DNA from 4 places in the Rossellomorea sp. LJF3 genome. Region 1 is predicted to be linked to each of the others. Evidence: riboswitches for the same ligand, from Rfam matches in the RefSeq annotation. Region 1 holds a riboswitch; each other region holds the start of a gene.
What was found. A riboswitch is a leader RNA that binds a small molecule or an ion and turns the genes downstream of it on or off. The one in region 1 is predicted to bind S-adenosylmethionine.

Region 1 (7,928 bases):
TTTTGATCATCTGGAAGCTGAGTGTCATTGTCGTTGATTTTCAAAATGTCATCGAACATCCCATTACGATCCTTTATTTCAATGGTGGCAGGTGGGGGTATTGGTTAGGCTTGCTGACAGTGCTTTTATACATATTCGTTAAAAGGGCGGATAGGACGTCTCACCTGGTCATTGCCTGGATGTGCACGGTCGTTTTCTTTGAACTTGTCGTTCATTTGCTCCAATTTGATGTTCTTGCAGGGGTATTCCAATTTATCATCAATGGTACACTTATCTTATTTTTATTGAAAAAGGAAAATGACCGCGATATCTGGGCCGTACAGTTAGTGACTGTGTTCACCTTTCTTCAATTGCTATACCAATCCATTCATGGAGGCTTTGTGTTTAACACTGTCACCTGGACGTATCTCACCGTGATGGTTTACCTTATCTTTTTTCAACGGAAGGTGGAAAACGAACATTGAATAAACGAAATTTTGCTCTGGCGATCGTTGCCCTGCTGATCGGGATATTCCTGGTGAATTTGTTTCAGGATCAACAGGAAAAAAAGGCAAGGGAAGAGGCTGAACAGTTGGCCAAAGAGTCCATGGATCTGTCTGATGCCAAGCTGGGACTCACTAAAGGGGATCGTGCACCGGACTTTGCCTTGACCACTTTAGATGGTGAAGAAGTCAAGCTCTCCGACTATAAGGGTAAGAAAGTGATCCTGAATTTCTGGGCCACCTGGTGCCCGCCGTGTAAAGCGGAAATGCCCCATATGGAACAGTATTATGAAAAAAACGCGAAAAAAGAAAATGTCGAAATCCTTGCCGTCAACTTGACCTCACAGGATGATGGGGAGAAGGCAGTCCAGCAATTTGTCGACGGCTACGAACTCACCTTCCCTATTCTCATGGATGAAAAAGGAGATATCGGTGACGAATACCGGGCATTCACGATCCCAACCACTTACATGATCGACACAAACGGCCTCATCCAGCACAAAATCGTCGGCCCCATGAACGAAGAAATGATGGGTAAAATGGTCAGAGGGATGGAATAATGGGAGGGACGGACCTCTGACAGTACGTTTCAATACATACGCTGTGAGGTATAATTAAACATGATTCAAAAAGGAGGATCCATATGTTCCACTACACAAAAGACGTTTCAATGACTGTGAAGGATGCGGTATCCGCAGTAGAGGCAGCCTTGAAAGAAGAAAGCTTCGGGGTTCTGTGGAATCTTGACCTGGCCGCCAAGCTTCAGGATAAAGGGCTGGATTTTAACGAAGAAGTCGTTGTCCTGGAAGTATGTAACCCCCACGAAGCGAAAAAGGTACTGGAAGAAAGCATGCTCGTCAGTTATTTCCTGCCTTGTAAAGTGACGGTATATACCGAAGAGGGAACGACGAAGATCGGTATGGCAAAGCCGAGCAAGCTGATTGAAATGGTGGATAACGATGAATTGAAGCGGTTGGCGTCGGATATAGAAAAACGCCTGATCGGGTGTTTAGAAAACGTCTGACGATTAGAACCTGTTGCACTAATGCGACGGGTTCTTTTTCTTTATCCAGAACCTCATACTCCTCACAATCTTCTGAATATGATACACTTTTAAAAATACATAGATTCAGGAAGGATGACAGGGAAATGAAATTCACCACCAAGGTCGTACATAGTCAGTTGAAAGGAACAGAGGAAATCCGCAGTAAGACAACACCGATCTACCAGACGTCTGCTTTTTCTTTTGCGTCTCTGGAGGAGCTTGAGGGTTTCTATGAGGGGAAATCCCCTTATCTCTATTCAAGAACGGGCAATCCCAACACGGATGAGCTTGGGAAGATGGTAGCAGATCTTGAAGGAGCGCCTGCGGGTGTCGCCACGTCTTCCGGCTTGTCGGCGATCCTCGTCGGAATCCTTTCCGTTGTCCAGGCGGGAGACCATATTATCGCAGCGGAGGATTTATACGGAGGCACTTTCCACATGCTGAAAGAAGAGCTGAAATCATTCGGCATTTCCACATCATTCGTTGATTTTACGAGTGAGGAAGAAATCGAGGAAGCCCTCACTCCCGAGACGAAACTTCTCTACAGTGAGACGGTGACCAATCCATTTATGCGAGTAGAGGATATTGCTAGAATGGTAGCTCTTGCCGAAAAGTACAATCTGAAAACGATGATCGACAATACATTCGCCACTCCATTTCTGCGTCAGCCCTTCCTCGAAGGGGTCGATTTGGTCGCTCACAGCGCTACGAAGTATATCGGCGGGCATAGCGATATCACAGCAGGAGTCGTGGTCGGAAAAGAAGAGCTTGTGAAAAAGGCAAGGGAAAAGGTCGTCAACATCGGTTCCAACTTAAGTCCATTTGAAGCTTGGCTCACATGCCGAGGGGCGAAAACATTGGCACTCCGGCTCGGGACACAGGCTCAGAACGCGGGAATCCTTGCAGATGAACTGCGCACAAATGAGCAGGTGAAGAGGGTCTATTATCCAACTGATTTATCCGAAAAAGGAAATGGCGCGATTGTCACCATCGAACTCGATGCCAGCTGCGACATCAGCACATTCTTCAAGTCCCTTGGATGGATCAAGATCATTCCGTCCCTGGCAGGAGTGGAAACAACGGTTTCCTATCCGCTTGGAACCTCTCATCGTGCCCTTCCGAAAGAAGCACAGGAAAAACTCGGCATCAACACCCATGTGGTGCGCATATCGTTAGGTATCGAGGATGGGGAAGATATCGTTTCTCAATTTAACGAGGCGATTACAGCTTCTGTTAAAAAATAAAAAATTCTGAAAATGGTCTTGACGTTGAGGCTGGTTACCCTTTATAATTCATCTCAACGCATGAATTTTCACATTGACAACTAAATGCTCTTATCCAGAGAGGTGGAGGGACTAGGCCCGATGAAACCCGGCAACCTTCATGTACGCACTATGCGTCGCATGAAAAGGTGCTAATTCCTGCAGGCGATCTGCCTGAAAGATAAGAGGAGGACCCTATTCAATTAGACCCTCTTCTTAGGAAGAGGGTTTTTTATTTTATCCTCTTCTGGCTTCTTAGGCTTTTGCATGGGGGTTCAGCAGGAGAATGTTTGGATATATTCAGCAGCTGATATTCTGTGAAAAATCAGCAGGTGAAATCATCCTGTAAATCAGCAGCTGAAATCATCCTGTAAATCAGCAGCTGAAATTCTTCACAAATTCAACTGCTGAAAAAAACCATTCAATTCAGCAGCTGAACTCAACCAACCAACCACACCAATCCAAAAACTAAAAAACTCTAGGAGGAATTCCAAATGACAAAATCATTCGATTTCGACACACTTCTTCTTCACGGCGGCCAGGAGCCTGACCCAGCTACAGGCTCAAGAGCGGTACCCATCTATCAAACGACATCCTACGTGTTCGACAACAGCGACCACGCCGCAAAGCTATTCGCCCTTGAAGAACCGGGAAACATCTACACCCGCATCATGAACCCGACCGTTGACGTTCTCGAGAAGCGCCTCGCCCTTTTAGAAGGGGGAATCGGAGCCCTGGGTGTATCATCCGGGATGGCCGCCATTTCTCTTTCCATCCTGAATATAGCCGGGGCAGGGGATGAGATCGTGGCAGCCACCAATCTGTACGGTGGGACGTATAATTTATTCTCTACGACTCTTCCGAAATACGGAATCAAGGTTCATTTCGTCGATCCGACTGATCCGGAGAACTTCCGAAAGGCGATTACGCCGAAAACGAAAGCGGTATTCGCCGAGACGATCGGAAATCCGAGCCTCCACGTCCTGGACATCGAGTCGGTTGCGAAAGTGGCACACGACCATCATATCCCGCTCATCATCGATAACACATTTGCCACACCATATGTGTGCAAGCCGATCGAGTGGGGAGCGGACATCGTCATCCACTCTGCAACGAAATGGATCGGCGGCCATGGTACGGCCATCGGTGGAGTGGTCATCGACGGTGGGAAGTTTGATTGGAATCATGAGAAGTTCCCTGGATTCACCGAAGAAGATAGAAGCTATAATGGACTTCGCTACGCACAGGATGTGGGGGCCGCCGCTTTCATCACAAAGTTAAGGGTGCAGCTGCTTCGGGATCTCGGGGCGTGCTTAAGTCCACAAAACGCATTTCTGCTGTTGCAGGGGCTGGAAACCCTCCATCTCCGCATCGAACGTCACACGGAGAATGCCTTGAAGATTGCGGAACACTTAGATCAGCACAGTGGAGTTGCCTGGGTTTCTTATCCGGGTCTGCCGCAGCATCCGTCCTACGCTCTTGCTCAAAAATATTTGAAAAATGGAGCAGGTTCCATCGTCGTCTTTGGAATCAAAGGGGGCAGGGACTCAGGACGTAAAGTCGTAGACAACATTTCCCTCTGGTCCCATGTTGCCAATGTAGGGGATGCGAAGTCGCTGATCATCCATCCAGCGTCCACGACGCATCAGCAATTGAACGATGAGGAAATCCGTGCCACAGGTGTAACCGAGGATCTTGTAAGACTTTCCGTCGGATTGGAATCTGCGAAGGATTTGATCGAGGATCTGGATCATGCGATTGAAGTGGCGTTGGAAACGTCCCGGGTATAAAAGGTACAGGTTTCACCGGGGTGCCCCGACACCCCAACCAACACCAAAAAAAGGAGGTGGAGGAATGGAGAATTCATACTCATACGAAGTAAGCTCCATTACCATCCCATCCCTCACATTAGAGTCAGGCACCACGTTGCAGAATGTAAGTCTGGCCTATGAACGGACCGGCAATAAAGAAGGCCCCGTCATCCTTGTTTGCCATGCCCTCACCGGAACCCATATTGTGAAAGGAACGAGTGAGGATCGGGGCTGGTGGGATGGACTGATCGGCCCCGGTTCATACATTGATACCGATCTATACAATGTGATTGCTTTCAATGTGTTAGGGGGATGTGAAGGGAGTACGGGACCGACGTCCACAAATCCGGAAACAGGAGGACGATACGGACCGGATTTCCCGCACATTACCATACGGGACATGGTCCACGCCCAATATGAAGCACTCCAACAGCTGTCCGTCGACCACATCGAAGCGGTGATCGGCGGCTCGCTGGGAGGAATGCAGGCGCTTGAATGGGGGGCTCTCTATCCTTCCTATATCAACAAGGTATTCGCCCTCGCCGTCTCACCGGCATTAAATGATTACGGTCTCGCGTTCAATCATATCGGGATCACAGCGATTGAAGGGGATCCCGATTTTCAAAATGGCCACTATCCCCATGGGGCCATTTTAAAAGGGCTTGAGATTGCCAGGATGGTCGGAATGGTGACCTATCGTACACAGGAATTGTTTGACCGGCGCTTTCAGCGGGAGAGGACGAATGAGCAATACAATGTAGAAAGCTATCTTGATTATCAAGGAAAGAAACTCGGAAAGAGATTTGATCCGAACAGCTATCTTACCCTCCTTAAAGCGATGAATACCCATGATATCGGAAGGGGGAGGGGAGGTACGGAAGTGGTCGCCGATTCCTATCCGTGCGAGCTGGTCTCGATCAGCTATGAGGGTGATTTGATTTATTCTCCCCACTATTTAAAGGAATTCACCATACAAGCTCCTAAAGGTGAACATTACTTTATCCCGACAGCATTCGGTCATGACGGGTTTCTCGTGGAATTTGAGAAATGGGGAGGGATCATCTCTTCTCATCTTAAAAATCATCAAGATCAGAAAATCGTGACGGGCATGAAATAATCCACTGCCAATCATAACTCGTCCCCCTCCGGCATATAGTTAGATAAGCAAAGACATCGCACCGCCTAAGCGCGTTTTTGTGTGGTGTCTTTTTTCGTTGGATGGGAATGCGTACGCTGCTCTCATCCATATCATAAACAAACGACAAGCTGGAGGGGAATATATGGAGTGGACGGGCAGAAAGCTCATCATCACCATCATCATTAGCATGTTGATCGGTGCAGGAGGAATGTATGGCGGCTTGGAGTGGACGGGCAGTTCCGGGTCCGGGGACGAGCTTGCCCAGTTTAACGGCAAAGGGGAGCTGAATGATAAGCTTCACAAGGTGGAAGTCGCGTATGATTTAATCAGTGACAAGTTTTTTCAGGATGTAGACAAGGGACAGCTCGTGGAAGGAGCGATCCAGGGGATGCTGAAGACCTTGGATGATCCGTATTCGGTGTACATGAATGCGGAGACCGCTTCTCAATTCAATGACGCGTTGGATTCTTCCTTTGAAGGGATCGGGGCAGAGGTCACGATCATGGACGGGAAACTGGTCATCGTGGCTCCTTTTAAAAATTCACCTGCTGAGAAAGCCGGTCTGAAACCGAATGACCGCATCATCAAAGTGGATGGGAATAGCATTGACGGGCTTGACCTTTATGAAGCCACGTTGAAGATCAGAGGGAAGAAGGGTACGGAAGTGAAATTGGAGATTACGAGAGAGGGTCTTTCAGATCCGATCGAAGTGTCCGTAAAGAGGGACGATATCCCTGTTGAAACGGTGATCTCCGATGTGAAGGAAGTTGATGGGAAGAAGACGGGCTACATCCAAATTACGACCTTCTCGGAAAATACCGCCGTCGATTTTAAAAAGCAGCTGGCAGAACTCGAGAAGAAAAAGGTAGAAGGATTGGTTCTTGACGTGAGGGGTAACCCGGGTGGTCTCCTTTCCAGTGTGGAAGACATCCTCAAACAGTTCGTCACCGAGAAAAAACCGTATGTGCAAATCCAGGAACGAAGCGGAGAGGTGCTGAAATCCTTCTCCAACAGTAAGGAAAGAAAAGCGTACCCGGTGGTGGTGCTGATCGATGAGGGCAGTGCATCGGCATCTGAGATCCTTGCAGGGGCCCTTAGTGAGGCGGAAGGATATCCGCTGATCGGGACGAAGAGCTTCGGAAAAGGGACCGTTCAGCAGGCAGTGCCGATGGGAGACGGAAGCAATATCAAGCTCACCATGTTCAAATGGCTGACGCCGAACGGGAATTGGATTCATAAAAAGGGAATCAAACCGGATATCCCGGTCAGACAGCCATCCTACTTCTATGCCCACCCTCTTCAAGTGGAAAAACCAATGGAAGTAGGCATGAACAATGAACAGGTGAAAAACGCCCAGGAAATGCTTCAAGGTTTAGGCTTCTCCCTTGATCGGGTCGATGGTTATTTCAGTAAGAAAACCGCTAAAGCCGTAAAGGATTTTCAGATTCAGGAAAGCCTCGACGTCACGGGAATCATTGATGCCAAAACCGGCGAAAGACTGCAGGAAGAAATATTTGAAGCTGTGCAGGATGAAAAGAACGATTTGCAGCTGCAGGCAGCCTTGGAGTATATAAAACGTACGGCCAATAAGGATCAGTAAAGATCAGAGATCTCTCTTTCATGAGAGGTCTCTTTTTTTGTGGGGACATTTGATTCAATTTCGACTCAATGGAGCGGAGAATCCGCACTTATTCTCTCAATCTATCTATTATAATAATGACCTTCCATTTACTAGAAAGGAGATTGATAGAATGTTCTCAGTTAAAGATAAAGTCGCCATCGTCACAGGCGGTGGGCGGGGCCTTGGGAAAGAGATGGCCCTTGCATTGGGGAGGGCTGGTGCTCATGTGGTGATCTGTTCGAGAAACCAGTCGGCGTGTGAAGAAGTGAAGGACACGTTGATTGGTTCAGGTGTACGGTCACTCGCCATTCCTTGTGATGTTACGCAGAAAGCGGATGTCATACATGTAGTCGAAACGGTGATGAAAGAGTTTGGAAGAATCGATGTATTGATCAATAATAGCGGGACGTCCTGGGCCGGTCCTTTTGCTGACATCCCTGAAGATAAGTGGGACAAGGTGATGGATGTCAATGTAAAGGGGGCTTTTTTATTTTCCCAGGAAGTGTCCCGGATCATGATCAGGCAAAAAGCAGGGAAAATCATTAACATCGCGTCCGTTACGGGATTTG
Region 2 (7,928 bases), on a different contig from region 1:
GGGCCAAGCCGCCGTCCGTCACATAGTTGAATTCAAGCGTCACTTTCTCACCTGCGAATTGGCTTAAGTCATATGACTTATCCACCCATTCGCCATTTGTGGTTTCTGCAGTTGTATCTGCATTCGTATCATCGTCACCGATGACATCCAATTCAACTTCCTTGCCGCTGGCTGTTTTAGCGGTTACATATAGATAGTCGTACTCAAACTCCACTTCATACAACGTTTTGAAATCGAATGAAGCAGTTGTAGCATTGGTTAAGTCGAACTCCGGAGACACTAATGTCGTATTCAGGTCATCTCCTTTTGTACTGTAGTAGTACTTTTCACCAAAGGCAGGTTTGATTCCCTGAACTTCTTTTTTAGGAAGATTCACTTTCACGACATCATTGTTCGTACCTTTTGTAGCAGCTTCGTCCAGAAGGACTTCCATTCCTTTACCCTTAAGGTCCTCAAGCTCTACTTCTGTACCAGACTGCCAATTTCCTTTTGTACCTTCACTGTCCACTACTGCAGAATTTTGGAGCATTTCCTTCGCATAAGGACTGAATCCTGTCGGCTGTGCTCCAGGGATATCCCCCGCCCAGCTTCCGCTTGCCATGATGGACCAGTAGCTGACTGCTTCACCTGCACCTGAATATTGTGTATCATACTCGTCAGGCAATCCTAAATCATGTCCGAATTCATGGGCCATTACTCCGACGGCACCGTCTTCAGGTTCGATTGTGTAGTCGTAAGCGTACATTGTTCCCTGTCCCCAATAATCAACTTCAGGCTCAGGAGATCCGGCAATCGGGAAGATCCCGCCAAGGTTCCAACGGTGTGACCAAATAGCGTCAGATCCTAAAGAACCACCGCCGGCTTCTTCACCTACACCTGAATGAATGACCATTAAGTGATCGACAAGACCGTCCGGCTCAAGATAATTTCCGTCACCATCAAGGTCGTAACGATCCCAATTATCATAATCTTCAAGGTTTACGTTCGGGTCTGCAGCCGCTTGGGCAAGTGCTTCTTTGATCAAGCCGCGTGCGTTTACGTCGCTGCCATCCGGCTGCGGATCATTTCCACCATATGCAGCTGCCGGTTTACTTGCTGTATACCAACCAGCAACATCACCATCTACTGAATAACTTCCACCGGATTGCTGTTCATAGTACTGTTTCATTGAAGTATATGTCTTTCCATCCGGACCTTCCCAGCCGCCTGTTCCGAATAACATATCCTGATAGTGTTCTCTTGAATAAGCATCTTCACCTTCATAATACATATCCGTTTCATCTTCCGTCATGGTGTTGTGCGGCTTGTCCGGATAATCAACGAGAAGGACCAATACTTCATCTGTTCGTTTCTCACCATCATATGCTTCTTCTTCAACCGGGTCAGGTTTATTCTTTTTCGCATGTCCAAGCTTATTTCCTTTACCATGATTCAAGCCGTTTTTCTTCATTTCTTTTTTCAGCTTGGTCTTCGTTTCCGCTACCTCATCCTGAAGTTCCCCTGGATGATTTTCAGCAGATTCCGCTTTCGCTTTCAGGAATTTCTGCAATCCCTTCTGAGCTTCTGCAGCAGTAGCATTCTTCTTGATCTTTCCTTCTTTCTTCAGCATCTCGATCAGACGTTCATCGTTCGCGATTCCTAAATCGAACGCCCCTCCATGTTTATGATCATATTTCACCGTTGGCTTTGCTAACACATTCTCAGGCCCAACAGTCGCAGCTGATGCAGGTACGGCAAATGCCCCTACACTAAGTGCTGCGGCCATGGCCATGGATAATACTTTACGTGATTTCAAGCACGATTCCCCCTTAGTTATGTACTAAATTTTTACACTAACTACAATATACTCCACTATTCTGAAAAGTAAATATATTCAGACAGTATTTGGTTATTTAGTATTACGAAATAAAAAGAATATAGTTAAAAGGATCCATGTCTCATCGACAGTAAACAAGGACTATTGTCACCAAACCGGGAAAATCAACAAATTTTTTATGTATAATTATGGTATATTTGGTATCTTATTGTGTGACTGTGTCCAACTTTGGTTGGGCAAAACAGACAGAAAAAGGGACGGACCTCCGAAGTATTTCGGAGGTCCGTCCCTCGCTCGTCTATTATGATGTTTTTTTTCGGTTTCTCCATTTGCGGTAGATTTTCCCGTTCAGGTAGAAGAATTTGGTGATCCAGCCGGCTTCTCCGATGAATTGCTTGGAGAAGGATTGGACGCTCTCCTGTTTACTGGCTTTGTCGTCAGACAAATAGACTCCGATGAGTCCTTTATTGATCAATCGGTGAAAGTGAGCATGGGGAAGCTCATGGGTATGTTCATCGGCCTTCTGCAGAAAATGGATGAGTCGCTCCTTTAAATGCTCATCATTTTCATAGTAGAAACAGAAGTTCAAATCTCCCCCTTCCCGGTCCTCATCCTGATCGATGAAGTAATCGAGAAGGATATGTAATCCTTGAATGTATGGGAAATAGCCCCGCTTGATTTTTTCTGTATATGACGGCTTGAAGTCCCTTCGATTGGCATAAGAGACCAAACAGAAGATTCCAAGAGTCGAACCTGAACAAGCGGAAAACTCATACCAGTCCATTTCAGGCAGGTTCGGTCGATGGGTTTCGAACCAATCCTGAAGCCGTCCCTCTCTCTCTTCTTTCTTCACGTGTTTATGTATCTGCAGATCACAGTAATACTCACACAGTTCCAGGAGATCATCCTTGATGCTTTCGTAATGGCGTAAGCTACCTAGAACGGATTGGCAGGTCAGGACCAGTTCCCTGAGATATCCTCCATCATCCTGATCTCGTCTTAATGCATAATAATTGACGGGTTCCGCCCCCACCGTCAAGGAATCCTTCATGGACTGATGCAGGAGGGCAAAGTCATCGGGATCAAGGGAAACACTGCGATCGCACAGATTATCCAGGTAATCGCTGATCGTCTGATACGCGACGATGAACCGGATCGTATCTGCTTTATGCTCCAATGCCAGAAGGGAAAGGATCGATCCTCCCTCGCAATGGAACGTTTTATGCTGGATGCTCGCAAGTGCCTGGTTTCTCAGTTCCTGATTGGGTATCTTTTCCGCCCGCTTTTTCCAGCCGTCCAATTCTTCATGCACGATGGGAAAAACGGTGCGGTACACTCTTGTCATTAATGAAAAGGGATCACTTGGTATCGACATTTCATCACCTCTTTTACAAAATGTATCCCAGCGCTTTCAATCGACTTTCAATGAAGATCTTAGAATACTCATAGATCTCTTCTCTTTCAGGTTCATTATAAATTTCATGATAGCACTTTGGCCATTCTTTGTAATGCATTTCAGATAATGACAGCTCATTGAACCATTTTTTCACTGTCTTTTTTTCGACGATTTTATCATCACCCGCCTGCATCACAAGCAATGGGACGTCTGGCATTTTTTCCAGGTTGGCAAATGCTTGCTTCATAGCCTGTACAAGCTCCCTGTACCAGCGGACAGACACTTTCGTGATATAGAGCGTATCATTGCTGTCGATTTCCCGGACATCTGCGTTCCGGGTCGCCATATCGATGGTCAAACCTGACGGGAACTTCACCATCGGAGCGATTTTATTTAAACCGAGGGATAATAGCTCGACCGGTTTAGCCGGGGTCGTAACCAGTCCCAAACAAGGCGAGGATAAAATGACTCCCGCTACGTTCACATGGGATTCCTGAAGGAGTCTTATGGCGATAAGGCCGCCCATACTATGACCGATCACAAAGACAGGCAATTCGAATTGATAGGCTGCCTGGACCCAGTCCTTCACTTCCACGATGTATTCATCAAAGGAATCGATATGGCCCCTTTGACTTCTTGACGTCATTCCCTGACCGGGTAAGTCACCCATGACGACGTGAAAGCCTGCAGCACGCCACATTTCAATGAGCCAACCATATCTTCCGTGATGTTCCATCGCCCCATGAATGATGACGATGACTGCCTTTGCCTCTTGATCTGATTCCCATTTCCACATGACAAATCCTCCTTTGTAGTTCTCTCCATGAATGAATTCTGCTACCATTATTATAATAAATATTATTGAAAGGGGTAGTAAAAAATGCTCTATCCATATTACGATAAAAAACCCATCATCGCACATTCGGCATTCATCGCCGATTATGTGACCATCTCCGGGGACGTGGAGATCGGTGAAGAATCGAGTATCTGGTTCAACACCGTCATCAGGGGGGATGTCGCTCCCACTAAGATCGGTGATAAAGTAAATATACAGGATAACTCCATTCTTCATCAGAGTCCAAATAACCCTCTTATCCTTGAAGATGAAGTGACTGTCGGACATGGGGTGATCTTACATAGCTGCAAGATCAGGAAAAAGGCATTGATCGGCATGGGTTCCATCATCCTCGATAATGCCGAAATCGGCGAAGGAGCGTTCATCGGAGCCGGAAGCCTTGTCCCCCAGGGGAAGGTCATCCCGCCAAATACCCTTGCGTTCGGACGACCGGCAAAAGTCGTGAGGGAGCTCAATGAGCACGATATCAGTGAAATGAAGCGCATTTCAAGGGAATACGCAGAAAAAGGACAGTATTATAAGAACATCAAACCGTTTTAACTTCCTATACTTGGGATACCCCATCCTCCTTGAGAATACTCATGGAAGATTTTCTTGTGATGATCATCAAAAAAGACCAACACCCCAAAAAGTGTTGGTCTCTTCTATCTTTCCTTATTCGCCTAATGCTTCTGCTTTCAACGCATCCGCTTTGTTCGTGCGTTCCCAAGGAAGATCGATGTCGTTGCGGCCGAAGTGTCCGTAAGCAGCTGTCTGCTTGTAGATCGGACGACGAAGGTCGAGCATCTTGATGATCCCTGCAGGACGCAGGTCAAAGTTATTGCTCACAACGTCAATTAATACATCTTCTGAAACTTTCCCTGTTCCAAATGTATCAACGGAGATGGATACGGGCTTCGCCACACCGATTGCATACGCTAATTGAACTTCACATTTTTCAGCAAGTCCTGCTGCCACGATGTTCTTCGCTACATAGCGCGCTGCATAAGCCGCTGAACGATCCACTTTCGTTGCATCCTTACCAGAGAAGGCACCGCCACCGTGACGAGCGTATCCGCCGTATGTGTCAACGATGATTTTACGTCCTGTCAGTCCTGCATCACCTTGTGGTCCACCGATTACGAAGCGGCCAGTCGGGTTGATGAAGTATTTCGTTTCTTCATCGATCAGTTCTTTCGGTACAACCGGATCGATGACATATTCTTTCAGGTTGCGCTGGATTTGCTCAAGCGTCACTTCCGGGTGATGCTGAGTCGAGATAACGATCGTGTCGATGCGGACCGGCTTATCGTTTTCATCGTATTCAACGGTTACTTGTGTTTTTCCATCCGGACGAAGGTAAGGAAGGATTTCTTCTTTACGTACTTCCGTTAAGCGACGGGAAATTTTGTGTGCAAGGGAAATCGGAAGAGGCATAAGCTCTTTCGTTTCATTACAAGCGAATCCGAACATCAACCCTTGGTCACCTGCACCGATTGCATCGATTTCTTCATCCGTCATTTGACCTTCACGGGCTTCAAGGGCCTGATCGACACCTTGAGCGATATCGGCAGACTGCTCATCAATGGAAGTCAAAACCGCACATGTTTCAGCATCAAAGCCGTATTTCGCACGGGTATAGCCAATTTCACGGATCGTTTCACGAACGATTTTCGGGATATCGACATACGTATTCGTAGTGATTTCACCGGCAACGAGCACAAGACCCGTTGTGACAGATGTTTCACACGCTACACGTGCATTTGGATCATTGGTAAGAATTGCATCAAGAATTGAATCAGAGATTTGGTCACAAATTTTATCTGGATGTCCTTCGGTTACGGACTCAGATGTAAACAGACGACGTTTAGTTGACATCAAGGTTCCTCCTTAAGCATATTTGTCAGAACGATTCTTCTGACAAAACAGTAAACAGATACGGTACTCATTTCCCTAAGTAGTATGAAGTAAACATGATTCTTTTATAAATAAATCATGATTTATGTGCATGTGGTCCACTATAAACAGAAAAAACCCTTCCTCAGGAAAAAAAGCTTCAGAGGAAAGGTTTCAGATCATAGCCGCGCCTTTTCTCTCTTATCGTTCAAGGTTTTAGAGACCTTGCCTCAGTTTAGCACCTTCGCTTAATCGGATTCATTAAAGAAATGGATCCATTCACTATTTAGCAGGTTGCTGGGTTTCATAGGGTCTGCTCCCTCCACCAGCTCAGGATAAGAGTATCCGTTCAAGGAACAATGATAACGGTTAGGACAAGTGGTGTCAACTTTTTTTCGAATGACAGGTTTAACCATTCATTTCATGATTTCAGCCTGTTTTTCATCATCAAAATAACCTAATGGGGTAATGAGGCTAAACATTGCATGATACATTTCATATAAATAAGAAGAAACAGGCTTTATTCGGTCAAGAAATGTGACAAAATGAAGACACATTATAAAATTAAATAAATAGTATAGACTAATAGCTTGATTGTGTTATACTATTTTTGTGAAGAAAACGATACCATTAAATAAATTTATATAAAGGAAGGGTTCTAATGAATTCAGTGAGCATGTCTAATGAATTAACAGAATTACTTAACGGTCAAAACATTCAGGAACAATTATCTGTTTCTCAACTAGTCGAAAAGGTCCTTCAGCGAAATGAAGGCGTTTTAACATCATCAGGTGCAGTCAGAGCAGAAACTGGTAAATACACAGGACGCTCTCCTAAAGATAAATTTATTGTGGAAGAACCAACGACGAAGGATAAAATCGAGTGGGGTTCTGTCAATCAACCGATCTCTTCGGAATCATTCGATAAATTATATACGAAGGTCATCTCATACTTAAAAGAAAAAGAAGAAGTTTTCTCATTTAAAGGGTTCGCAGGCGCCGACCCAAAACATAGACTGCCGATTCAAGTGATCAATGAGTTCGCCTGGCATAATCTATTTGCCCACCAATTATTCATCCGTCCTCAAACAGAAGAGTTAAAAGATCATCAATCCGAATTCACCGTGATTTCAGCTCCTAACTTCAAAGCTGATCCTGAAGTCGACGGCACTCACTCTGAAACGTTCATCATCGTTTCATTTGAAAAAAGAATCGTATTGATCGGCGGTACGGAATATGCCGGTGAAATGAAGAAATCCATCTTCTCGGTCATGAACTATGTACTTCCTGAATCCGACATCCTTTCCATGCACTGCTCTTCGAACGTCGGTCGTGAAGGCGATGTAGCATTGTTCTTCGGATTGTCCGGTACAGGGAAAACCACCTTATCCGCAGATCCAAACCGCCGCTTGATCGGTGATGATGAGCACGGTTGGTCCCCGAACGGCGTATTCAATATCGAAGGCGGATGCTATGCTAAGTGCATCGGGCTTACACGTGAAAAAGAACCTCAGATCTTTGATGCGATCCGTTTCGGTTCCGTCCTGGAAAATGTCGTTCTGGATGATATGTCCCGCATCGCGGATTATGATGATAACACTTTAACAGAAAACACGCGTGCTGCCTACCCCCTTCAAGCGATGGAAAACATCGTGGAGCCAAGTATCGCAGGACACCCAAATACGATTGTATTCTTAACAGCTGATGCTTTCGGCGTATTGCCTCCGATCAGCAAGCTGACAAAAGAACAGGCAATGTATCATTTCTTAAGTGGATATACCTCGAAGCTTGCAGGTACGGAGCGTGGAATCACTTCACCACAAGCAACTTTCTCAACTTGCTTTGGATCTCCATTCCTTCCGCTTCCTGCCACTCGTTACGCAGAAATGCTCGGGAAGAAGATCGATGAGCACAATGCACAGGTATTCCTCGTGAATACGGGTTGGACCGGCGGAGAATACGGAGTGGGGAATCGCATGAAGCTTT
Region 3 (7,928 bases), on a different contig from region 1:
CTCGTCAGAACAAACTGAAATAATGAGAAAGAGGTTTCATTCAGGAATTGGCTGGGGTGAAGCAAAAGCAGAATTATTTTCTGTGATGAACTCTTTTATGATAGAACCCCGTGACAGGTACAACGAATTATTAAGGGACACAGAGGCAATTGATCAGATTCTACAAAATGGTGCCAAAAGGGCAAGAAAAAAAATCATACCTTTCATGAAGGATATCAAACAAAAGATTGGGGTGTATCGTTGATCGATACACTTAATGATGAAATTTTAAAGAATGAAAATATTGGAAAAGCCGCATCTTGTCAGAATACGGCTTTTCTTCCCGCTGTTTAAGGTTTGAGGATAACTTTAATATTTCCGTCGGACTTCTTATCGAAAATGTCATACCCTTTTGCTGCTTCTTCAATTGAAAAGGTATGTGTGATGATGTCGGTAGGGTCAAATTGGTTCTGTTCAATCATATCGTATAATTTTGGCATCAGATGAATCACAGGGGCTTGTCCCATTTTAATGGAAACATTTCTGCTGAAAAAGTCCCCTAAGGGAAATCGATTTGCTTCTGTTGCATATACACCCGTCAATTGAACAGTTCCGAACTTCCGAACCGCTTCTGAAGCTGTCTTGATCGGACTTATTGTCCCAAATTGATTATCAAAGTCAGAACCGAACGATTCATTTGGCTGAACGGTCCCATCCATTCCAACACAGTCTATCACAACATCAGCTCCCCCTTTTGTTTCTTCATGCAGGAGCGACCCTATATCGCTATGATTTTGAAAGTTAAATATTTCTGCTTGATTGGTACGTTTAGCGTGAGCAAGTCTATGATCTACCTGGTCTACAGCGATGACTCTTTCGGCGCCTTTCAATTTAGCGAATTTCTGGGCCATCAACCCAATTGGACCGCTACCTAACACTATGACCGTATCCCCTTTTTTCACACCACTGTTTTCTACACTCCAGTAAGCAGTGGGTATAACATCGGAAAGGAAGAGAACACTTTCATCCTCCAGCTGACTTGATTCAGGGACTTTAAACGATGTGAAGTCTGCATATGGTACCCGCAGATACTCAGCTTGACCACCTGGATATCCACCATTCATTTCGGTGAATCCGAAAAGACCGCCAACTTCTCCGTGGGGATTGGATTCATCACATTGGCTTTCCATTTGGTTCTCACAGAAAAAACATTTCCCACAGCCAATATTAAAAGGGATGACAACGCGATCCCCTTTTTTAAGGGTTTTCACTTCCGATCCGACCTCTTCGACGATACCCATCGGTTCATGTCCCACAACATAATCTTGTTCCGGTTCTATTCCCCCTTTGTATAAATGTAAATCTGAACCGCAAATTCCGCTTGCAGTAATCCTTACTATAATATCTGTATTCACCTGAATTTCTGGATTCGCTACTTCTTTCACGACCATCTTTTCTTTTCCTTGGAACGTAACACCCTTCACTATCATCACTCCTGTAAATTTTGTAAGATTCTTCTATGTGTTTAAACTCTTTTGGAGTGTGTTAAACATTAGGGCGACCCGATTTAGGAAACTCGATAAGCCGAGGAGGAAGTCATGTTATAAAAATCTTGTTTAAACAGCACTTCACCAATATTAATTGGATTTAATTACCACTGTTTATTCAAGCGTCCGCAACGATGGGAATTTCATTAAATGAAAAAATTAATTTAAAATTCTTACTTTTCATTGACAGTCTTCTCTGTTTGGTATAAGTTATGGGAAAGCACTTTACAATTTCATATTGTTTCTTATCAAGAGAGGTAGAGGGACTGGCCCGAAGACACCTCAGCAACCAGCCACAGTTACAGGTATGGTGCTAATTCCAGCAAGTTGATGTCAACTTGGACGATAAGAGGGAGAACGAACGTATTAAACCTTCTTATTTTCATAAGAAGGTTTTTTGTTTTTTCCCCTTTTCATTTTCTAGGTACGAAAAGGAGAGAAGAATGTTGAAAAAACATATTGATACATTGCTTGTCCAGGCAGGCAATCGGAAGGATCCAGCTACTGGTGCCGTCAGCCTGCCCATTCATCTTTCGACAGCATATGAACATAAAGGGGTCGGTGAACCAACCGGTTATGATTATACGAGAACAGGAAATCCAACGAGGGCGACCCTTGAAGAAACACTGGCTCAATTGGAAGAGGGGCATAGAGGATTTGCATTCAGTTCGGGAATGGCTGCGATTCAGGCAATCCTTGGTTTATTCTCATGTGGGGACGAATTGATTGTATCCAAGGATCTTTACGGAGGAAGCTACCGCTTATTCCTTCAGTATGAAGCTCAATATAATATCAAATTTCATTTTGTTGATACAAGTGATACTAATTCTATAGCACATCACATATCGCAGAGGACAAAGGCTATTTTTCTTGAGACACCAACCAATCCATTAATGAACGAAGCAAGTATTTCTGAGGTTGCCGGCATTTCAAAGGCAAATGGATTGCTCTTAATCGTCGATAATACCTTCTATACACCAGTTCTGCAAAAACCGCTCAAAGAGGGAGCGGACCTGGTTATTCACAGCGCTACCAAATACTTAGGGGGCCATAATGACGTTCTGGCTGGAGTTGTCATTGTAAACACAGAGGACTTGGCTGAAAGGATCTATACCATTCAAAATTCAATCGGTGCAGTCCTTGCACCATTTGATTGTTGGCTCTTAATAAGAGGGATGAAGACCCTTAGTCTCAGAATGGCCCAGCATGAAAGGAACGCAAGAAAATTAGCCCAGTATCTAGCAGGGCATGACTGTGTAGCGGACGTCTTGTATCCGGGGAAAGGAGGCATGCTTTCCTTTCGCATTGCTAAGGAAGAATGGGTCGGTCCCTTCCTTCAACACCTGAAGATTATAACGTTTGCTGAAAGTTTAGGAGGGGTTGAAAGCTTTATCACTTATCCCGCCACCCAGACCCATGCCGACATTCCTGAAGAAGAACGAAATAGACTTGGCATCTGCAACAGATTGCTCAGGTTTTCTGTAGGAATAGAATTTATCGATGACCTGATCGAAGACTTGGAGAATGTTTTTCATCAATTGGAAAAAGAGGTGTTAACGTATGAGTAAAAAACCTTTTTCACTTCAGACGTCACTCATTCATTCCCGCGGATTTGATAAAGAGACAGGAGCTGTTTCTACGCCGATTCATCATGCTACAACCTTCCACCAACAGGATTTTGATCAATATGGAACATATGACTACAGCCGTTCCGGGAATCCAACAAGGGAAACAGTCGAAGAAACGATAGCGGAATTAGAAGGCGGGTTAAGGGGCTTTGCCTTTTCATCCGGTATGGCGGCCATCTCAACAAGCTTCCTTTTATTATCGAGTGGTGATCACGTACTCGTCTCTGAGGAGGTATATGGGGGGACCTACAGGATGATTACGGAAGTCCTTACTAAATTTGATATAGAATACTCTTTTGTGAATATGAAAGACCTTCATGAGGTGGCTTGTGCAATTAAGCACAATACGAAGGTGATTTATATGGAAACCCCTTCGAACCCCCTATTGAATATCACGGATATTGAAGGGGTCGTGAAGCTTGCCAAGGCAAATGACTGTTTAACATTTCTGGATAATACATTCATGACGCCACTGCTGCAAAGGCCAATCAGTCTCGGGGTGGATGTTGTCCTGCACAGTGCGACGAAGTTTCTCGCCGGACACAGTGACGTATTAGCGGGGCTTGCGGTAACGGGAAATGAAGAGGTTGCGGAGAAGCTTGCTTTCCTGCAGAATTCGTTTGGTGCGGTACTCGGGGTACAGGATTGCTGGCTGCTATTAAGGGGGCTGAAAACATTGCACGTCCGATTGAAGGAATCATCAGAGTCGGCTTATAAGATTGCAAGCTTCCTAGAAGGCAGAAAGGAAGTAAAAGAAGTGTATTACCCTGGCTTAAGCTATCATCCCGGTCGTGAAATTCAAGTCCGGCAGGCAGAGGGTCCCGGAGCGGTTCTTTCCTTCAGGTTAAAAGGGGAAGAGGAAGTGAAGCAACTCATCAATCATGTAAATATTCCCGTATTCGCCGTCAGTTTAGGAGCTGTCGAATCGATTTTATCCTATCCATCAAGAATGTCACATGCTTCTATGCCTAAAGCTGAAAGAGAGAGAAGAGGGATTACAGATGGGTTATTACGCTTATCCGTTGGTCTTGAAAACGCGGATGAATTAATTAAGGATCTTCAGAACGGTTTAGATAGTATACAAAAAATTAATCGAGACAACGTGATCAATTTGTAAAGGGGGAGGAAGGATCATGAAGCCGTTGCTGGAAGCATTGAAAGAGAGAATCTTGATTGCAGATGGAGCAATTGGAACATTGTTGTATTCATATGGAGTGGACAGATGCTTTGAAGAACTGAATCTTTCTCACCCAAATGAAGTGTTGAAAGTCCATAAAGAGTATATCGATGCCGGAGCAGATATTATACAGACCAATACGTACGGGGCAAATTATCAAAAGCTTTCAAGATACGGTCTCGAGGATTCGGTCAAGGAAATCAATACAGCCGCTGTGCGTCTCGCAAGAAAAGCAGCCGGTAAAAACACTTATATTCTCGGCACGATCGGGGGAATCAGGGGCATTAGACAAAATGTGTCAGTCGAAGAGATCAAAAGAAGCTTTCGGGAACAGCTTTACTGTTTATTATTGGAGGGTGTAGATGGTATATTGCTGGAAACCTATTATGATTTCGAGGAATTGACCACAGTGCTGAACATTGCCAAACGTGAAGCGGATATCCCTATCATTGCTCAGGTTTCCCTTCATGAAACAGGAGTCCTTCAAAATGGAATGGAAATCAAAGATGCCCTTCAACAATTGGAATTATTGGGGGCGGATGTTGTCGGCATCAATTGCCGGATGGGACCATTTCATATGGTGAATTCATTAGAGGAAGTTCCCCTGCCGAAAAGGGCATTTCTATCTGTCTATCCAAACGCGAGTCTCCCAAACTATGAAGAAGGTCGATTCTATTACTCTGCTGAGCCTGATTACTTTGGTGATATCAGCAATGAATTGCGTCTACAGGGTGCGAGAATCATTGGGGGATGTTGTGGAACCACACCAGATCACATTCGTTCTGTAGCTTCAAGATTGAAAAGCCGGGAGCCTGTGAAGGAAAAAGAAGTGAAAAAGAAAAAAGTAGTTCAGTTATCTTCTCCATCCATCAGGGGAAGCTTGCTGCATGAGCAAGTAAGAGAAAAGAAAACGGTCATCGTTGAACTAGATCCACCCAAGCATCTCGACACGAAACTGTTCTTCCAAGGAGCGGCAGCACTTAAGGAAGCCGGCATTGACGCACTCACCCTTGCCGACAATCCGCTCGCATCGCCGAGAATTAGTAATGACGCGATCGGGAGCCTGGTGAAGTCGAAATACGATCTTACACCTCTCGTTCACATCACTTGCAGGGATCGAAACCTGATCGGACTGCAATCCCATTTAATGGGCTTACACACATTAGGGATACACAATCTATTAGCGATAACGGGTGATCCTGCCAAGATCGGGGATTTTCCCGGTGCTGCATCTGTATATGACCTTTCTTCCCTGGAGCTTATTGAACTTATTAAACAGAATAATGAGGGGATATCGTTTTCCGGTAAATCACTACGGGAACGGACTCAATTTTCAGTTGGGGCAGCCTTTAATCCGAACTTCCGTCATTTAGACGCCTCTGTAAAGAGGCTGGAAAAGAAAAAGAAAGCAGGAGCCGACTATTTTATTTCTCAACCGATCTTTGGGAAAGAACAACTGATCCAAGTGTATGAGGCGACGAAGCATCTGGATGTTCCGATCTTCATCGGAATTATGCCGTTGATCAGCTCAAGAAACGCAGAATTTCTTCACCATGAAGTACCCGGAATCAACGTGCCGGAGGAAACGAGACGAAGAATGAAGGAAGCAGGAAATGATCCCGTCATAGCTGGAGCAGTCGGAATGGAGATAGCCAAAGACTTGTTGGATACGGCAATCCAGCTGTTTAATGGCATTTATCTGATCACACCTTTTGTAAGATATGATATGAGCATTGAACTGATTCATCATATACAAGAGAAAACCAACACTGAAAGAGAGGTTCCCTATGGCCATCACATTGTTTGAAGAACAGCTTAGAAAAAAAATACTCGTGCTTGATGGAGCAATGGGGACGATGCTTCAACAAGCAAATTTATCCCCGGAGGATTTCGGAGGGGAAGAACTTGAAGGATGTAATGAAAATCTTGTATTGACAGCGCCGGAGATAATCTATCAGATCCATCTGGAATATTTGAAAGCGGGGGCTGATGTCATTGAAACAAATACCTTCGGTGCAACCCCCATCGTTCTCGACGAATATGATTTAGGGTATAAAGCATATGAAATCAACAAAGTAGCAGCTGAAATCGCCAGGAAAGCAGTAGAAGATGCCTCGACTTCCGACTGGCCAAGATTCGTTGCGGGATCGCTTGGGCCCACTACGAAAACGTTATCCGTAACAGGGGGAGTGAGCTTTGATGAACTGGCAGACAACTACCGTGTTCAAGCAGAAGGCCTTCTCGATGGAGGAGTTGATGTGCTATTACTTGAAACGAGTCAGGATGCTTTAAATGTAAAAGCCGCGAATCTGGGCATTCGAACGGCTTTTGAATCCAGAGGGAAAGAAATCCCGATTTTGTTATCCGGAACCATTGAGCCAATGGGCACTACTCTCGCCGGACAATCAATCGAATCATTTTATTTATCCCTTGAACATTTAAACCCTTTGGTCGTTGGCCTGAACTGTGCAACGGGGCCTGAATTTATGCGTGACCACGTCCGGTCATTATCGGATTTAGCCACTACCTATGTAAGCTGTTATCCGAATGCCGGTCTCCCGGATGAAGAAGGGAATTATAATGAGACAGCTGATTCCCTCAGTATAAAGATGAAAGGTTTCGCGGAGAAAGGTTGGCTGAATCTTGTAGGAGGGTGCTGCGGGACGACACCGGAGCATATTCGTGCACTTTCAGAGGTGGTGAAGGGATTCCAGCCCCGTACACCGAATGTGTCTCATCCCCATGCGGTGTCGGGTATTGAAGCTTTCATCTACGAGGATGAAGACAGAAGACCGATTCTGGTCGGAGAACGGACGAATGTCATCGGTTCACGTAAATTCAAACGATTGATTGCTGAGAATAAGATAGAAGAAGCGTCAGAGATTGCAAGGGCACAGGTGAAAAACGGTGCCCAGGTGATCGATATCTGCCTTGCCGACCCTGACCGGGAAGAAGTAGAGGACATGAATGTTTTTATTCAGGAAGTTGTAAAGAAAGTAAAAGTCCCACTTGTCATCGATTCGACGGATGAGAAGGTGCTTGAGGCCGCTTTGAAATTTTGTCAAGGGAAAGTGATCATTAACTCAATTAATCTCGAAGATGGAGAAGAAAGATTTGCAAAGGTCGCTAAACTGATGAAAGCCTACGGAGCGGCAGTGGTGGTCGGGACGATCGATGAGAAGGGAATGGGTGTATCTGTTGAGCGAAAGGTGGACATTGCCCTTCGTTCCCATAGACTGTTAACGGAGAAATATGGGATAGCTTCTGAAGACATCATCTTTGACCCCCTCGTATTCCCTGTCGGTACGGGGGATCAGCAATATATAGGATCAGCCAATAGTACGGTGGAAGGGATCAAGAAGATTAAAGAAGCCTTGCCTGATTGCCCTCATATACTTGGCGTCAGCAATGTTTCATTCGGGCTGCCCCCTGTCGGAAGGGAAGTCCTCAATGCAGTGTATCTTTATCACTGTACAAAGGCTGGACTCGACTATGCCATCGTCAATACGGAAAAGTTAGAGCGCTTTGCCTCTATTCCCCAGGAAGAAGTCCGAATGGCTGAGAAACTTTTATTTGAAACGACGGATGAATCCCTTG
Region 4 (7,928 bases), on a different contig from region 1:
ATGCTTAATTTTTTGAGGAAAGGAAACTCTCCTTTATAATCAGTAGGTAAGAAGGAGATGATTCGAAATGGATTACGCAATCGTGACAGGAGCAACAAGGGGATTAGGGGAGTCCGTCGCCAGGCTCTTTATTGAAAAAGGCATCGGCATTCTCAATATATCCCGTTCGGATAATGACAGCTTACAAAAGCTTGCACAGGAAAAAGAAGTATCGTATGAATTCTTTCCCTGCGATCTATCTCAATCAGGACAAACTGAAGCGGTTTTCCGTGAAGTAGGGACAAAGGTATTTGGATCTGAAGCCGAGACGATATATGTCGTTCAAAATGCCGGCGTGGTGACACCGATCAATACGTCGGGTGAAGTGGAAAATAACGCATTGGAAACGAGTGTGCACGTCAATCTCCTTTCACCTATGATCGCCACCAATGAATTGCTCAAGGCAGCCAAAGGCTCTGAATCGAAGATGATCATGATCAACATCAGTTCAGGAGCGGGAAGCCGTCCCGTTTATGGCTGGAGTACGTATTGCGCGACTAAGGCGGGGATCAATATGCTGACTGAAACAGTTAGCCTTGAACTTTCAAATACGCATAGCCGTCATCAGGTCATCGCTTTCAGTCCGGGAGTGATGGATACGGATATGCAGGGGGAAATCCGCTCGTCCTCCAAAGAAGCCTTTGCCGAGGTTGAATCGTTCCAGCGCTACAAAGAAGAGGGGATGCTGCGCAGCACGGACACGGTAGCGGATGCACTGGTGAATCTCATCACCAAAACCGATATAGAAAGTGGCAAACTGTATCATGTGAATGATTTGTTATAAGAAGAGAGCAGATTCCGGAAAGCGGGGTCTGCTTTTTTAATGGTGTTTGAAAAATCCGGACATAAAAAGAGACAAACCCAGACAGATTTGTCTCTTTTCAAATAAAATTAAGAAGAACGGACCGGATCTCCATCTGAAGCGGTTCTCCGGGTGAACTTCGGAAGGGCGAATTGAATCGCAACCAGTCCGCAAACGGCAATCAGGACAGGGTAGAAGGCATAAGGGATGATGCTGACAGGTGATATGCCGGCTACTTCCGCCACTAACAGTGCCTGTGCACCGTATGGGATCAACCCTTGAACGGCACAAGAGAAAATATCGAGGATACTGGCTGACTTACGGGCATCTACGCCATACTGATCGCTAAGCGTTTTGGCCAGTGGTCCTGCGATGATAATGGAAATCGTGTTATTGGCTGTGCAAAGATTCGTCGAACTGACCAAGCCTGCTGTAGCAAGCTGTGCTCCCTGAGGAGATTTAATCTTACGTGTGGCATGGTAAAGGATCGCTTGAATCCCACCATTATGACGAATGAGTTCGACGACTCCGCCTATCAGGATGGAAAGGATCACAATCTCTGCCATGCCCGTCATCCCGTCGGCAACACTGCCAAAGTAACTCGATGGGGTAAAGCTTCCATCCATAAATCCGATAACCCCTGCCAACACAATCCCGCCTATTAAAACGACAAATACGTTCAATCCTGCAAGGGCCCCAATGATGACTCCGAGGTAAGGGATGATTTTAACCCAATCGAAGCTTCCTGCGTCGACGGATGATGGAGTCCCCATGGTAAGGACAAAAAGGGTGACCATAGTGATGATGGCTGCGGGTAATACAATGAAGAAGTTCACCTTGAACTTGTCCTTCATTTCCGTTTTCTGTGTGCGTACGGCTGCAATCGTTGTATCCGAGATGAACGATAAATTATCCCCGAACATCGCTCCCCCGATGACGGTGGCCATAGCAAGAGGCATGGAAATGTCTGCTCCTGAGCTGATGCCCACTCCGATCGGGGCAAGTGCTGCGATCGTCCCCATGGATGTCCCCATTGATAGGGAAATGAAAGCGGCGATGATGAATAATCCAACAATGATTAGATTACCAGGAAGCACGGATAGGGCAAAGTTGACGGTTGAATCAACGGCCCCCATCTTTTCTGCTACACCGGAAAACGCGCCGGCTAATAGGAAGATAAAGACCATGATCATAATATCCGGGTGCCCGGCACCTTTTGCGAACCGTTCAACCTTAGAGGTTAACGATTCTTTTCGATTCATCGCCAGGGCTACAACCGCTGCAATGATGATAGATACGAGAACAGGGAATGCATAAAAATCTCCTGAAAGGATCCCCGCTCCAAGGAACAGTGAAACAAATATGATCAAGGGCAATAAAGCCAGTAAATTACCTTTTTCTTGGTTCATGCCAAACACTCCTTTGTCGTGTGATATCAAATAAAAAAACCTCTTCCAACATAAGAAGAGGTTTCATTCAAACGAAACACTCCTCTTATCTTTCAAGCATTACGCTTGCTGGATGTGGCACAGCACTCATTATAAGTCCGCTGCCGAGACATCAAAGGGCCAGTCCCTCCGTCTCTCTGGATAAGAAGATATGTTATTCAGTTCATTTAAAATATACTTCCATACTTTAATGGGTTTAATCGAAAAAGTCAAACGGTAATTTATTGGAAATAAAACGATGAACCTGGCTGCCGTTGCTGGATCAATCAAAAGCGGGGGGAGATTACCGTATCAAGGCATGCTTTATAAAACGCGAGACTTTATCCATAAAAAGGCATAAATTCATAGACAATTGAACGGTCAAGGTCTACTATAAGATAGACAAAAAACATCTTGGGGGATACGGTAGTGGAAAGAAATGTGCGAAATCAAATTTTTACGTTACAAGGGTTTTATCTATTAACCTTCTTCGGGGTTGGAAGTTTATATCCTTTACTCAGTGTATACTTAAGTGAAAGTGTGGGGTTAAATGGGTATCAGATCGGAACCATCATGTCCGTCGGCCCGATCATGATGATTTTCTTTCAGCCGATATGGGGGATGGTCAGTGACACAACCAATAAGCCAACCGTCGTGTTAGGATTAACTTCCTTAGTTGCAGGGATCTTTGCCCTTGGTTATTTATTCATGGATGTTTACTATGGATTGCTGGTAGTCGCGATTTTAGTTGCGATCTTCCAAAGCGCCATCATCCCCGTATCCGACAGCATCAGCTTGAAGTATACAAGTAAAGTCCGTTATAACTACGGAAATATTCGTCTGTTCGGCTCATTGGGATTCGGGATTGCCGTGTTCATCATGGGGAGGCTTTCAGAAGGATTCATCGGACCCACGATCATTTTCTACTCCTTCTTTATCTGTCTGGTACTTTCCGGTTTCCTATCCTTCCGCTTTCCTAAAGAGAGAGCGGCAGCTAAGCTTGATCTAAAAGCCGGGATGAAGGAATTATTCACGATGAAGAAATTTCTTATCTTTCTGGCCGTCACGTTCCTGGTGTTCGGCCCGAATTTAGCCAACAACGTTTATTTCGGATTATTCGTGGAAGATTCAGGTGGTACGTACGCCGGAATTGGTCTCGCATTTCTGATTGCCGTCCTATCAGAAGTCCCGTTTATGAGAATCGCTGGAGGGTGGATTGATAAGTTCGGTCTCTTGTCCGTAGCTGCGCTGGCAGGGGCTGCATCCATGATCCGCTGGCTTTTTTACTTCACAGAACCAAGTTTATGGCTGGTCTATTCTTCAGCAGTGATGCAGGGTCTTGCCATCGGATTATTCATTCCTGCGGGGCTCCGCTACATTAAAGAAATCACGCCGGCACATATTACAGCTACTGCCGTCACCGTCTATTCCGCCATCGGAAATGGCCTCGGGAATTGGTTCAGTACCTTCGTGGGAGGTTTCATCTATGAAACCTATTCCATTTACACGGTATACCTCTTCTTCGCAGTCCTGTCACTCCTTGGCATCTTCCTCTGCTTCGTCCTAATGAAGGAAGAAAAAAAGAATGCATTAGCTTACTAAAAAACAGGCATCCGCTACCAACGGGTGCCTGTTTTTTATATGAATTAATAAAAAGGAAGGATTTTCCTTTTGGGATGTATAAGTATATAAGAGAAATGATTTTACTTTGAAAGTGGTTATCTTAAAAGGCACTGCTAAATAAGTTTTTAAACTTCACTTTGACGATGATTGTAGCGGAAGGTGCTCGACTCCTGCGGGAAATGCAGGAAAGTTGAGACCCCACAGGGCAAAGCCCGAGGAGGCTCAACTCACGCCCCGCGGAAAGCGAGCACCTGGAGCGAAAATCAGCCAGGCATCGCTTTGGCTTTAAAAGATTTTGAAAAAATACATCAAAAGGTTTTGACTTAATGTAATTGTGGTACAAAAAGGATAAGTCATTCATTGAAATTTATATAAATACAAGTTAAAATAATATTATTAGAAAATTCTTTCAATTAAAAAGAGAACAATCACTTTAACTAAAAAGGGGACTTTAAAATGGAAAATACATTCGTTTACTCAAAAGAGAATGCAAACCTTGGGGATACGATTCAATTTAAAAGAAAGAAACATGTCATCAATGGTGTCGTCACGACCTTGAGAGAAAATACCGTCATCGTCAAAATGGATAGGGAAATTGCGAAGAAACTGGACTTACCCGATGATCAAACTGTCGTAGCACATAAAAACTATGTAGTGACAGAGCGAGCAGAAAACGATACACAGCCTGTATTTGTTTATGATGGGTGGAATAGCGCATTAAAAGCCTAAATATCAGCCTTCCAATAAAGTAACCCTGAAACGGCCTAACCATCAAAATGGTTGTAGACGAATCAGGGTTATTTATGTTGTGCAGCTTATTTTAGTCTCGCGACATATTCCTCAACCATTTCCGTTGTCACAAGCTTTCTTTGCGGAACTACCCCACGTCTTGCCAGGGCATTGATTTCATTCGTTACTTGATTAATTTGATCCGTTGTAAAAGGTTTTCCGGCAGAACAAAGCTGAACAGCTTCATCAATCGCTTTTTCTCTGCGCTCATCCAGTATCATAAATTGCTGAACAAGCTGATTTTGCATGTTGGAATGCTTGGAAATTTCTTTGTGCACACTCATGGTCTCATTCCTCTCTTTTTCCTTCGCAATAAGTCTATTATGCCTTTATCTATCCACAGATGGCAATGTCCAATCATCCTTCTATAAGATGGGGGACAACAGCCTTGATATGGATTCCTTCACTTTGATCGTCAAAGGCCTTTGATGATAGTCTTCCAATGTTAATTCCCTGCTCTTTTCAATGTCGTTTCTAAACACAACCCCCAAATTTTCAGAGAGTGGCTGATCATATAAAAAGGCATTGACCTCGAAGTTTAAACGAAAGCTTCGTACATCGATATTGGCTGTACCGACAGAAGAAATGACCTCATCGACGACAATGGTTTTGGCATGTATAAATCCATTATCATAAATATAAATCTTCGCTCCGGCTTTCAGGAGCTCCCCGATATAGGAATATGTCGCCCAATAGACAAATAGATGGTCCGGTTTATTCGGGATCATGATCCGGACATCCACCCCTGTAAGAGAAGCAATCCTCAAAGAATCGAGGAGACTGACGTCTGGAATGAAGTATGGGGTCTGGATGTAGATGGATTCCTTGGCTGATGAAATCATTTTGATATATCCGTTTTTTATCTGCTCCCATTCCGAGTCGGGGCCGCATGTGACAATCTGAACCCCTGCATCCCCCGTGAAAGAAGGCGGGGGAAAGTATCGCAGATCATAGGCGATCTTCTTCGATCGGCTGGCCTGATTCCAATCGAGGATGAACCGTGTCTGCATGGCGAGGGCAGAGCTGCCGGTGATTCTGAGGTGGGTATCCCGCCAATAACCGAACTTGGGGTTCAAGCCCAGGTATTCATCCCCGATATTAAAGCCGCCTACATAGCCAACTTTTCCATCAATGATCACAAGCTTCCTGTGATTACGATAGTTTAAGCGGAGGTTGATAAAGGGGATCTTCGAAGGGAAAAACACTTCCACCTCACCACCGGCAGAGAGGAGGTCTTTAAAGAATCCCCGCCTCGTCCGCCTGGACCCCATTTCATCGTATAGGACCCTGACCTTAACGCCTTCTTTCGCTTTTTCCGTGAGCTCATTCAAGATGCGCTTACCTAACTGGTCTTTCTTGAAAATATAATATTGTATATGAATATGATCATCTGCTGACTCGATGTCTTTTAACAGCGCTTCAAACTTATCTTCTCCGTGTGTATAAAAGGTGACCTTATTATCCTGGGTCAGTAGAGCCTCATTATTGATCAGATGCATATAAATAAGATCCTGATAACGAAAGGCGATTTCATTTTTAAAAGGAAAACGATGTTCCTTCAATGATTGAATCTGATTGTGAATCAAGCCTTCGATTCCGATCTTCTTCATATCCTCCCAGTCAAATAACCTTTTCCTGCTCAAGTTTTGCCCGAATATCAAATAGAGGATGAACCCCAGAAATGGAATGAAGAACAACACCATCAGCCAGGCCCAGGTCGCTCCCGCATCTTTCCGCTCTAAGAATATGATAACAGCGGCGAGGATCAGGTTAAGAAAAAATAATACCCCCAGTAGAGCAGATAGGATACTCATCATGTTATGGCTCCTTTGACTAACTTTCTATCAATAGTATACCTGAGAATGGTATAGAAAAAAATGACAAGAAAAAAGAGCAGGGACCTGCTCCTGCTCTTTAGTGTAAGGATAATTATTCATTTACTGCTTTTTTAGGCATGTCACTTTGGCGCTTTGGCCAGCATTCGACATTCTTTAAACCAGGAATGTCATCGGCATAGAACACAGGGTCCAATCCTTGACGACGCTGCGTCATATAGTTGTCCAAAGCTTTAAAGGCAATCGGTGCCAGGATACCGATGGCAGCCAAGTTCGTAAGGGCCATCAAGGCCATTGAAAAGTCAGCCAGGCTCCAGACGATATCAAGACTTGCGACAGACCCGAAGATCACCATGCCCAGTGCAATGAAGCGGTAGATCAGAAGGCCGGTCTTGCTTTTATTAATGAATGGGAGATTGGCTTCACCATAATAATAACTCCCAATGATGGAACTGAAGGCAAAGGTAAAGATGGCAATCGCCAGAAAGATTCCTGCCCATGAATTAAAATGTTCAGACATGGCTGCTTGAGATAGTTCGATTCCCGTCAAACCGGAACCGTAGGCGTCGGACGTTAATATGATAAACGCCGTCGCGGAACAGACGAGAATCGTATCAAAGAATACCCCCAATGCCTGGATGAACCCCTGCTTGACAGGGTGGGAAACCGATGCCGTAGCCGCCGCATTCGGTGCACTACCCATTCCGGCTTCATTGGAGAACAGCCCACGCTTTACGCCATTCATAATCGCAGCTCCAATACCCCCACCGACGACTTGTTCAAAGCCGAAGGCACTCTTGAAAATCATGGCGATGACGCCGGGCATTTCAGTAATATTCGTAATGACTACAAATAGAGCGAGTACAATATAAAAGCCTGCCATGATCGGTACTATGAAAGATGAAAAGTTGGCTATGCGTTTAACACCGCCAAAGATGATGAGTGCAGTCAATCCGGCCAGTACAATTCCAATGACAAACGTATTGATGCCAAATGAATTACTGAAGGCCGTTGCGATGGTATTACTTTGGACAGCATTAAAAGTTGTCCCAAAGGATAGGATGATGGTAACCGCAAAGATCGAACTCATCCAGGGCTTGCCCAGTTGTTTCTTCATATAGTAGCCGGGGCCGCCCTTGAATCCTACCTTATCCTTTTCTTTATAAATCTGTGCCAATGTGCTTTCGACAAAGGCGCTGGCTCCTCCCAGAATGGCAACGAGCCACATCCAGAAGACCGCTCCAGGTCCCCCAATTGCTAAGGCAATGGCTACTCCTGCTAAATTACCTGTACCAATTCGGGTACCTGCTCCAATAAAGAATGCCTGTAAGGAAGAAATCTGCTTTTCCCCTTCTGCTTCGACGACATCTTTATCCCCTAATAATCGAAACATTTCACCTATGTGGCGAATTT

Region 2: another riboswitch for S-adenosylmethionine. It lies ahead of metK (methionine adenosyltransferase); the one in region 1 lies ahead of V8G47_RS09230 (O-acetylhomoserine aminocarboxypropyltransferase/cysteine synthase family protein).
Region 3: another riboswitch for S-adenosylmethionine. It lies ahead of V8G47_RS19460 (methionine biosynthesis PLP-dependent protein); the one in region 1 lies ahead of V8G47_RS09230 (O-acetylhomoserine aminocarboxypropyltransferase/cysteine synthase family protein).
Region 4: another riboswitch for S-adenosylmethionine. It lies ahead of V8G47_RS17605 (Na+/H+ antiporter NhaC family protein); the one in region 1 lies ahead of V8G47_RS09230 (O-acetylhomoserine aminocarboxypropyltransferase/cysteine synthase family protein).

The regions. Positions count from the first base shown of each region.
Region 1 is NZ_JBANLY010000007.1:102,322-110,249, forward strand. It holds gene V8G47_RS09210 (hypothetical protein) at 1-464, shown strand, start outside; gene V8G47_RS09215 (redoxin domain-containing protein) at 461-1,042, shown strand; gene V8G47_RS09220 (DUF302 domain-containing protein) at 1,126-1,506, shown strand; gene V8G47_RS09225 (trans-sulfuration enzyme family protein) at 1,632-2,771, shown strand; SAM riboswitch class I at 2,859-2,977, shown strand; gene V8G47_RS09230 (O-acetylhomoserine aminocarboxypropyltransferase/cysteine synthase family protein) at 3,284-4,579, shown strand; gene metX (homoserine O-acetyltransferase MetX) at 4,644-5,717, shown strand; gene V8G47_RS09240 (S41 family peptidase) at 5,881-7,338, shown strand; gene V8G47_RS09245 (glucose 1-dehydrogenase) at 7,490-7,928, shown strand, end outside.
Region 2 is NZ_JBANLY010000016.1:44,910-52,837, forward strand. It holds gene V8G47_RS15025 (immune inhibitor A domain-containing protein) at 1-1,795, opposite strand, end outside; gene V8G47_RS15030 (tetraprenyl-beta-curcumene synthase family protein) at 2,118-3,191, opposite strand; gene V8G47_RS15035 (alpha/beta hydrolase) at 3,205-4,008, opposite strand; gene V8G47_RS15040 (gamma carbonic anhydrase) at 4,093-4,608, shown strand; gene metK (methionine adenosyltransferase) at 4,723-5,925, opposite strand; SAM riboswitch class I at 6,142-6,285, opposite strand; gene pckA (phosphoenolpyruvate carboxykinase (ATP)) at 6,605-7,928, shown strand, end outside.
Region 3 is NZ_JBANLY010000032.1:1,764-9,691, reverse strand. It holds gene V8G47_RS19470 (tryptophan--tRNA ligase) at 1-244, shown strand, start outside; gene V8G47_RS19465 (zinc-dependent alcohol dehydrogenase) at 330-1,463, opposite strand; SAM riboswitch class I at 1,769-1,878, shown strand; gene V8G47_RS19460 (methionine biosynthesis PLP-dependent protein) at 1,970-3,094, shown strand; gene metC (cystathionine beta-lyase) at 3,087-4,271, shown strand; gene V8G47_RS19450 (bifunctional homocysteine S-methyltransferase/methylenetetrahydrofolate reductase) at 4,288-6,138, shown strand; gene metH (methionine synthase) at 6,119-7,928, shown strand, end outside.
Region 4 is NZ_JBANLY010000023.1:25,848-33,775, reverse strand. It holds gene V8G47_RS17610 ((S)-benzoin forming benzil reductase) at 68-823, shown strand; gene V8G47_RS17605 (Na+/H+ antiporter NhaC family protein) at 931-2,250, opposite strand; SAM riboswitch class I at 2,333-2,437, opposite strand; gene V8G47_RS17600 (MFS transporter) at 2,698-3,870, shown strand; gene V8G47_RS17595 (DUF2187 family protein) at 4,348-4,620, shown strand; gene V8G47_RS17590 (YpbS family protein) at 4,707-4,964, opposite strand; gene cls (cardiolipin synthase) at 5,046-6,494, opposite strand; gene V8G47_RS17580 (alanine/glycine:cation symporter family protein) at 6,610-7,928, opposite strand, start outside.